One region of the Peribacillus sp. GL_122 genome, then DNA from elsewhere that is predicted to be linked to it. Evidence: riboswitches for the same ligand, from Rfam matches in the RefSeq annotation. Region 1 holds a riboswitch; each other region holds the start of a gene.

What was found. Region 1 has a riboswitch for preQ1 ahead of queC (7-cyano-7-deazaguanine synthase QueC). Riboswitches for the same ligand answer to the same signal wherever they lie in the genome.
Region 2: it holds a riboswitch for preQ1, as region 1 does, so the genes downstream of both, queF (preQ(1) synthase) here and queC (7-cyano-7-deazaguanine synthase QueC) in region 1, are expected to answer to the same signal.
Region 3: it holds a riboswitch for preQ1, as region 1 does, so the genes downstream of both, AC3ISB_RS02255 (QueT transporter family protein) here and queC (7-cyano-7-deazaguanine synthase QueC) in region 1, are expected to answer to the same signal.

Annotation. Positions count from the first base shown of each region.
Region 1 is NZ_CM174415.1:4,388,990-4,392,270, reverse strand. It holds gene AC3ISB_RS21240 (methyl-accepting chemotaxis protein) at 195-1,874, opposite strand; PreQ1 riboswitch class I at 2,060-2,102, shown strand; gene queC (7-cyano-7-deazaguanine synthase QueC) at 2,158-2,823, shown strand; gene queD (6-carboxytetrahydropterin synthase QueD) at 2,823-3,281, shown strand, end outside.
Region 2 is NZ_CM174415.1:524,635-527,915, reverse strand. It holds gene AC3ISB_RS02575 (aspartate kinase) at 1-680, opposite strand, end outside; gene queF (preQ(1) synthase) at 884-1,384, opposite strand; PreQ1 riboswitch class I at 1,489-1,534, opposite strand; gene AC3ISB_RS02565 (DMT family transporter) at 1,665-2,522, shown strand; gene AC3ISB_RS02560 (BA3454 family stress response protein) at 2,613-2,903, shown strand; gene AC3ISB_RS02555 (YfmQ family protein) at 3,151-3,281, opposite strand, start outside.
Region 3 is NZ_CM174415.1:460,492-463,772, forward strand. It holds gene AC3ISB_RS02245 (PAS domain-containing sensor histidine kinase) at 1-725, opposite strand, end outside; gene AC3ISB_RS02250 (TVP38/TMEM64 family protein) at 840-1,496, opposite strand; gene AC3ISB_RS02255 (QueT transporter family protein) at 1,618-2,103, opposite strand; PreQ1 riboswitch class I at 2,110-2,154, opposite strand; gene AC3ISB_RS02260 (YbaK/EbsC family protein) at 2,325-2,846, shown strand; gene AC3ISB_RS02265 (hypothetical protein) at 2,978-3,281, shown strand, end outside.

The sequences.
Region 1 (3,281 bases):
TTTAATTAATTATACACTAAATATTCTGAAAATAAAGGAAAACATTCACTTCCAGCCGCTTTTGATAGATTTGCTTTTTAATGATTTATTATTGTGTATAGTTATTTATTCCCCGAATATACGAAAATGAAACAACCTATATAATGGGAAGGAAAAGCAATTTCCCGCATTCATGTGACGGGAAATTGCTAGTGTCATAATTGGAATTTCTTAACCTGTTCAGTCAGCAGTTCTGCCGAAGATGCAAGTTCACTGGCATGATGCGTGATTTCATCCATTGAAGAGCTGGATTGCTGAGCAGAGGCGGAGACTTGTTCGATTCCAGCCGCGGACTCTTCAGAAACAGCTGCGATATCTTCGATAGCCTGATTGATATTTTTGCTATTTGTGGAGATATAGTTCAATTCGTCTGTTATATGCTGTATTTTCATTTCCATATTCCCGACAGAGTGATTGATTGTTTCAAAGGTTTGGCCTGTGAGCGTGATCTGTTTCGTGCCTTCATCCACTTGTGTATAACCATCTTCCAGGGAGTGGACGACTGTTTTTGAATCCGTTTGAATAGCGGAGACAATATTGGTGATATCCCCAACGGAGTGTGTGACCTCTTCAGCGAGTTTCCGCACTTCATCGGCGACGACGGCAAAGCCCTTGCCATGTTCACCAGCACGAGCGGCTTCTATGGCAGCATTCAGCGCCAATAGATTGGTTTGATTGGATATATCCTTGATGACCTGCACAAGCTGTGAAATTTGCTGCGATTGAGAATCCAGTCCTTTCACTTGATCTACGGCATTTTTTACAATCCTATCAATACATTGCATCTGTTGGACTGAACTGCGCATTAAAGTGGTGCCCTCCTTGGTCAAGGAAAGGATTTCGGTTGAACTTTTAGCTACATCCACTCCTTCTAGGCGGGCCAACTCGATCCTGCCGGTGAAATCATCCATCATCCGAACCATTTCAGCTGCCCGGTTGGCTTGTGACTCCGAACCTTCCGAAAGTTCATACATTGTAGTCGCTATTTGTTTGCTGCCCTGCTGAACTTCATTTGCTGATTGAGTCAGATCCTCACTTTGGTTGGAAACGGATTCGGACACAACGAGCATTTTTTCGATCGTATCACGAAGGTTTTTCTGCATTTGGTTGGCGGATACCGTTAATTCGCCCATTTCATCATGTGACTTTTGCTCCAGGGGCTTATGATTCAGCTCTCCGTCAGCCACCATTTTCATCCTGTCCCTGATTTTAAGGAGGGGGGTGGTAATGAGGTTGGCAGTCACAAGCGCCAGCAGAAGACCGATAAGGACTGCCGCAATGGATATGATGATACTTGTCGTCTTAACCGATTTCCCGCTTGCGATGACGGTTTCACCAGAAGTGACAATCAATTCCTCGCGTTCAGATGCAAGCTCCTTGAAACCCTCCATTACTTCATTGCTGATTGGTGCCACTTCATTTTTGAGTATCTCTTTCGCGCGCTCTTCATTTCCCTTTTCATATTGTGGAAATACCCGGTCTACAATCATCGTCCTCCAATCCACGCTTTTCTCGATCAATTCCTTCGCATTATCAGAATCGCTTAAAGCGAGGAGATCCTCCTGGAGGACCTTGCTGTCTTCGGTATATTGTAAGAACCTTTCTTTATAACTCTCGTCACCATATAGAATATAGGCTCGGGCGAATGCGGTTCTTTGTGCTAGATTATATAGCAGTTTTTCATCTTGGATAAGAAGCGGAAGTTCCTTTTCGATGATATCCTGGGAATATACCAGAGACTTGTTGCTGCTGTAAATGTTGTATGCTCCTAAGATGACACATAAAGATATGATGAGTGAAAATGCCAACAATACCTTTCCTTTAATGCTTTTCAAATTAATGGACCCCTTTATCGATATTTTATTCACACTATTTTATCGGACGGATAATGGGATATTTAAGCAATGAAAAGATAACCAAATTTTCCATCAGATCTAATATTCACTAAATATAATCATCTTGATTTATTATCGTTTTCAAGTTACTATTGACTTGGAAAAATATAATATTCCGCGTTAAGGCGGAAGAGGTTCTAGCTACCCTCTCAAAAAAACTAAGGAGAAACAGTGCTCTATTCTTAGGGTGCTGTTTTTTTCCGTAAAAAGGAGTTTTATAGAAATGAAGAAGAAAGAAAAGGCAGTGGTTGTATTTAGCGGAGGTCAGGACAGTACGACGTGCCTGTTCTGGGCATTGGAGAGATTTGAGGAAGTGGAAGCGGTGACGTTCGATTATAATCAGCGGCATAGCTTGGAAATCGAATGCGCTCAAAACATTGCCAAGGAATTGGGCGTGAACCATCATATCCTTGACATGTCACTGCTGAACCAGCTGGCACCGAATGCATTGACGAGAAGTGATATTGCAGTGGCGGACGGAGAAGACGGGGAATTGCCGTCGACGTTCGTACCAGGGAGGAATTTGCTGTTCCTTTCGTTTGCCGGAGTGCTGGCGAGTCAGATTGGCGCTAAACATATTGTCACCGGTGTTTGTGAAACGGATTTCAGCGGATATCCTGACTGCCGCGATGTATTCATTAAATCGTTGAATGTGACCTTGAACTTGTCGATGGACCAGTCATTCGTGATTGATACGCCGCTTATGTGGCTTAATAAAGAAGAAACATGGGAGCTTGCGGATCAGCTTGGTGCATTCGACTTTGTCCGCGAAAAGACCCTGACTTGCTATAACGGGATCATCTCCGACGGCTGTGGAGATTGTCCGGCATGTAATCTGCGGAAAAAAGGACTGGATGATTATGTAAGCAGACGGAAGGTGCTTTCATGATGTACGGTTTTACTATAGTGGATAAACTCCAAAAAATAGATGAAGATATTCAGCGCAGCCAATTGAAGTATACAAACAAGAGGGTTCTCGTGAGTAAGGAATTCACCTTTGACGCGGCGCACCATCTGCATGACTATGAAGGAAAATGCAAGAACCTGCATGGCCACACATATAAGGTCATTTTCGGATTGAGCGGGTATACGGATTCACGCGGTTTGATGATAGATTTCGGGGACATCAAGGATATATGGAAAAATGAAATTGAAATCCACCTGGATCATCGTTATTTGAATGAAACCCTGCCGCTCATGAATACAACAGCTGAAAATATGGTTGTCTGGATTTATGAAAAAATGGTCGAAGCCCTTTCATTGAAAGAATATGAGGGTGCTAGAGTCGAATTTGTTCGACTATACGAAACGCCGACAAGCTATGCCGAAGCCAGACGGGAGTGGATG
Region 2 (3,281 bases), 1.9 Mb from region 1:
ACCGCATAAACGGCATCCACGTCCGTAAAGTTCTCATACAAATCAGCTTTGACCCCATTCGCAAGAATCGAACCCGTAATATCGGAACCGCTTCTTGAGAAGGTTAAAACATCACCATCTAACGTATAACCGAAGAACCCTGGGAATACTACGATTCCAGGCTCATCACGCAGAGCATATAACCGATCATAAGACTCTGGCAGCACCTTGGTAAATCCACCTTCATCCGTTACGATCAAGCCAGCCTTCTTCGGATTTATATACTGCGCCTCTACCCCGCGGCTTTGGAAATAACCCGCGACCAGCTTCGCATTATTATCCTCGCCACTGGCCTTCAAGGCAGCCAAATAGCGCTTCGGGTTAGTCTGGTCTGCATGCAACAGTGCCATTAAATTTTCATGGATCCCAGTGATGACACTCTCGGATATATCCAGTTCTTCAGCAATGCTCGCATAGCGGGATACGACATCTTCTATCAAATGCTCTCCGTTATCCCCGCGCAGCTGCTGTTCCGCAGCTTCAATCAATAAATCCGTCACCTTTATATCATCGGAATTGCGTTTCCCTGGAGCTGAAACGACTACAATTTTCCTCTCTGGATCAGAAACAACAATTTCGAACACCTTTCTCAACTGTTCACCTGACGCAAGTGAACTTCCACCAAACTTCGCAACTTTCATCTCGACATCCCCTATTTTCGTAAATATTCTGTCATAATTAGCTCTCCCTATTATTACGCTTTTTCTCGAAACAATCAAGTGGAAATTCCGTTATAGGAGGACATTTGTATTTTTAAAACGGACAAAGAGACAAGACCATTGATCGAGAATGGCTAAAAAACTAAAAAAGACAACGGGCATTTGCCCATTGTCTCTCCTATTCTTTAGCGATTATCCACGGTTTCCGGGTATAGGTCATGGTTCATCAAGCGGTAATCCGCCATTTCCTCATACTTCGTACCTGGTTTCCCATAATTCGTGTAAGGGTCGATGGAAATTCCGCCCCTAGGTGTAAACTTGCCCCAGACTTCAATATATTTAGGATCCATCAATTCGATTAAATCATTCATGATGATGTTCATGCAGTCTTCATGGAAATCACCGTGATTGCGGAAGCTGAATAAATAAAGTTTCAAAGACTTGCTTTCCACCATTTTCACACTTGGAATATAGCTGATGTAGATGGTCGCAAAGTCCGGCTGGCCCGTTATCGGACATAAGCTAGTGAATTCCGGGCAATTGAATTTGACGAAATAATCCCGGTTCGGATGCTTGTTATCGAATGACTCAAGGATTTCAGGCGCATAGTCGAATGTATATTTTGTTCCTTGATTCCCAAGCAGTGTGATATCTTTTTTTAATTCTTCTTCTTTTCTTCCAGACATTAAAAGTCCTCCTAATCCCACGTTTCAGGGAGATTCATAAAATGGGCCTCTATATAACAAAAACCATATCTCCTCAAAGATATGGTTGATTCGCGAAAAATATCAAAGCCATAGTTTTTTTAAGAGGGTGATGCTATGAACCTCTCCCGTTTACCGGGAAATATTTTAAAATTGTCATAGTAAATATAGAAAAAAATATCTAATCTGTCAATCATACTTTTTAAATTTGGTTTGATTCCTGCATGCATTCAGCTTAAAATGTAGAAGAAGTTTATCCTACATGAAGGAAGAGATTACGTCAATGTGGATTTTTGCAGCCCTCATCACTAGTTTATGTTTCGGAATCAATAACAGCATTTTTAAATGGAGTAGCGGAAAGGGTTACTCAAAAGTACATATCCAATTTTTCTTTTATTTTTCAGCTTTTATTTTGGCCATATTTTATGGAGTGTTTGTGGATGGTTTACAGTTTAACTGGCTGTCCATCATGCTTGGTGGAGCCATTGGGGTACTGAACGCTAATGGTAATATCCAGATGGCAAGCGCCTTTGAAAAAGGGCCGGCAAGCTTGACATCCCCATTAATCGCAGCGAATGCAATATTCCCCATTCTCTGTGCAGCTTTAATTTTTCACGAACATATTTCTACTTTGCAGTGGACTGGAATCGTCTGCATGTTTCTTGCTACATTAGTCATTCAGTATACACCTAATGCTAAAGGTAACCATCAATATGTCCCTTGGATGATGCACACATTATTATCCATTTTATCTTTTGGTGTGCTCGGCATTCTTATGACGACATCAACACGTCTTCATTTAAATTCCCTTGATATCCTGGTATCAATGTATGGAGGCGGAACTCTTTATCTTCTTTCGGCTCTGGCCTTTAAAAAGGAAAAAATCAAGCTACAGGAAGTCAAAATCGGTTCCTTAGTAGGCCTTTTAAGCACTATAGGCTATGGATGTTATTTCTTTGCGTTGAACACCGGCATCGCAAGCATCATCTTCCCTGTCGTCAGCCTGAACTGTTTAGTTGTCGTATTCGCAGGATGTTATTTATTCAAGGAAAAACTAAAAAACTATCAAATTGCCGGCGTACTTGCAGCATTAATCGGCATTATCTTGACTAAAATATGAATTTAGTTCATTTACAAAAACGACCTGGCTGTCATGAGTACAAGCCAGGTCGTTTTTTATTTTGCCGGGGAATAGAGTGGTCAAAAAAAAGTGTTGACACTTCCTAAAAAATATCAGATAATTTTGAATATTAATTCGTTAGGTTTTACCGCTTTTGAAATGTTTGAAAAATCCTCTGCCACGGGTATTAAAGAAATAGGTACAACCACCTCATTTAATTCTGAATTAGGAAAGGAAAGATGCATAATGGTAAAAGTTACAGTAACAGTTGATTTTCAAGGGAAATCTTATCAAACTAACGTACTTACTAAACCGGATACAGATCATGAAGTAATTTTACAACAAGCGCTTCATCAAGTTGAAAAACAATGGAAAGCATAAAAAGGCAGGCATCGCAATAGATACCTGCTTTTTTAATACCATTTCATATGCGCGATTAAAGAACCTCTTACAGCAACTCCCTCACTTTTAATTGCTTTTTCCAAAATAAACTAAAATTGAGACGTCAGTGTGTGCGTTAACCTCTTAATCTGAATAACAAGTAATTTAGAGTTGTACCTAAGGATTACATTATAAAAGACTTATAAAAAAAGATGGTCTTTTTAAGGACCGTCTTTTTAATGTTCTTTTAAACTAAATTTCTTATTAATGGCATGGAACGCTCTTGGAGGCTATCTGAAAGCAGGCTATAAGAAATGACTTTCTTCTTGTACTGTTTAACTACATCCACGTGGTCATTGTAAATGTACACAAATAACC
Region 3 (3,281 bases), 1.8 Mb from region 1:
TCTTCTTGTTGAAAGCCTGTTACCGTTTCAAACCTTGGATTTACGGTCGTGATCATTCCGTTTAAATCAAGCATCAGCATCGGATAAGGGTTGTGTTCAAACAATGATTTATAGCGTTGTTCACTATCGAATAATTGATTCTCCGCGACTACTCTTTCAGAAATATCCCTGCCGATGACGACTAAGCCTTTTCGTGAACCATCCTCATTGAACAGGGGAACTTTGATCGTATCAAAGGTCTTGTGATTGCCATCGGGAAGAGGGACGATTTCCTCACACCTTGTGATTTCCCCTTTTACCCACGTTTCTTCATCGGAAACTTCACAGTAAATCAACGACTCTTTATAAAATTCGGAGTATTCTGCGAGCTCACTGTCTCTTTTTCCCTTATAGTCTACATGCTCCAATTGAAATAATTGAAGGCCGAAGGTATTGGATTCAAGCCAACGGCCATCACCATCCTTGAAGTTAACGAAATCCACCATTGAATTGATGAGTGTACGCCGACGTTGTTCCGCTTCTTTTAATTGCTTGAATTCTTCCCTTTTAGCTAAATAAAGATATAAAACCAAGCCTATTGATAAAAGGAAAACAAATCCTTCCGCTCTTTGAAGTTGAATGAAGACCTCTTTGTTTTGGATATTTGTAGTTAAAAAATAGTCGAACACGACTAGTGTAAGAATCCCGGATAGGATATATATTGCTAAGATGGAGCGTTTGGACATGGAGATTCTCCCTGATTTTAAGACATTTCTAAGGTAAAATTACATACACATTTTAACAAACTATCGGAAAAAAATATATGCAGAATCCTAAATAAAAAACAGGGGCCAAAGTGGTCACCTGTTTTTTCTGAAGAAGGTTTGTTTCTTTTTCTTTTTTGCACGCTTATAGATAATGAAAAATAGTAAGAAGAAGAGTGCGAGTGCTGCTAGCGTATATTGGTTCATTTCAACAGATAGCAGTCCATATGGAATGAGCGAAAGGAAGAAAAAGTATATAAGGTTGCCAAGTGACGTCGCTAATAAAAAATCCTTGAAAGTGACGGTGCTGACTCCAGCTACCAAGTTAATTAAGCTTGTTGGGATCAGAGGGAAAATCCTGCCTGTAAAAACGTACATGAAGCCATGCTCCACAACAGATTCTTGCCACTTTTCGCCAATCTTCTTTAAGAGAAGCTCCTGAAACCAGTTTCTTGCTGCATAAAAAATGAAACCTGAGGCAACAACGCTTGTAAACCAACTCCATAGATATCCATATATGAATCCGAATATCGTGACATTGATAGTCAGGAGCAAAATTAAGGGAATGATTGTAAAAGAATTTTGTACAAACATTAATACGAATGTCACAATAAATGTAAGCAAAAGGTTTTCCTTCAAAATGCCAATAACAGAATCTAGATCACTTTTCCAAACCAAAGTGAATAACTCTGCATTAGAAAAAATAAATATTGCAATTACCAATAGACCGATTATGGTCAGGACTTTTTTCAAAGGGCCACCACCATTCTTACTAGTAGTTTATCATTTTCGAGTTCATTGGTGAAAAAAAAGAGCTGCCGCATCATGCAGACAGCTCTTTTCATTATAGTGGGTTCGCGACGCGAAGATTCCATTAAAGCCACTTTTCAAACTGAATTCTTTTGTTCATTCCATAAATGATTGGCGCTCCAATCAAGAGGACAACGAATTCACCGACAGCCGTGGTCATCCAGCTTAACCAGAATGGGAACCCCAGGGCAAGGTTCAGTTCAATTGCAATTAAAAACATTGTGAAAGTGAAAAAGATAGTCGTGGCGGTCATCCGTCCTTTAATGCCTTTTATGAACCGAGAAACAAAAATGACAAGCAATAAGGCGAGCAGAGATTGCCCCACCCCGAAAATCAAGTCATATGGCACCATCGGCGAAAAGAGCAGATTCGATATGAAGACTCCGCCGACGATACCGTAGATATACTTTTTATTGAATACAATCAGATGATTCAATATTTCCGGTACACGAAATTGGAACATCTGAAATGATATTGGTTGGAACACCAATGAGACCGCCACATACAAGGCAGCCAATAACCCGCTTATCACGAGTGTACGAACATTCATTTTACTCTCTCCCTAGTTTTTTATCGTGGGATGGTTACGAACCACGTTTAGGCGTTTGCCCGATGTTTAATAGTATCCCATGTAAGCTTGTTTCGTCAATTTGTAAAGAATGGTTTTAATTTATAAGTTTCCAAGCACGGGAAGTAGCTCAATTGGATTTTGATTTATTGCAATGAAGGATGATATTATTTCAATATGTACTTCAAAGGAGTGAATATAGTATGTCGATCGAGAGTGTCAAAAACCATTTTAAACAATGGGATCGGGAAGGCGATGTAATGGAGTTCGAAACATCGAGTGCTACGGTGATTGAAGCAGCGGAAACCATCGGTGTTATCCCAGCGCGGATTGCTAAGACTCTTTCCTTTAAGGGGGAAGGTGAAAAAGCCATTTTGGTTGTTGCCGCAGGGGACGCGAAAGTGGATAATAAGAAATTTCGTCAGACGTTCGGTTTCAAGGCACGAATGCTTTCACCTGAAGAAGTGCTTGCACAGACCGGCCATGCCATCGGAGGAGTTTGCCCGTTTGGTCTGGCAAATGATCTAGCTGTTTTTCTTGATGTATCGATGAAACGCTTTGAGTCATTGTTCCCGGCATGCGGCAGTGCGAACTCTGCAATAGAACTTAAACTCGCTGAGTTGTTTGAATATTCAGGCGCAGAGGGTTGGGTGGATGTTTGCAAAGGTTGGGAAGAGAAAGTGAATGAGGAAACGGCGGTAGGCAATGCAGTTGATGGCCTTTGATGGTTTCAAAAAATCCACATGAATGGAATTGAGTCCACTATGGTGGACTTTATTTTAGTGGCGACCGCATACATTTTCTATGATTTAAGCGGAAAATCGGGCAGAAAGTGTTCCTGAGCGGAGGTTGAAAGATGTTAAATGAAAGCAAAAGAAAAAGCAATAACAGCTATCTTAGTCTTAAAACTCTTTATGAAGAGAATATAACGGTTAAGAGCATTGCCCAGGAGCTTGAGTTTTGCCATAAAAACGATCTGGCGGTGGATATCCAGAAAGCATTGGAAAAAAAGAATTTTGATATATTGGCAGTGCAAGATCAGGGGGAAATCATCGGGTATATCGAAAGGGAGGAACTCGGTGAAGGAAGCATCTCTGAATATTTGAGAAACTTTTCACCAAGGGAAATGGTTTCGGATTCAACCCCTTTGATCCAGCTTC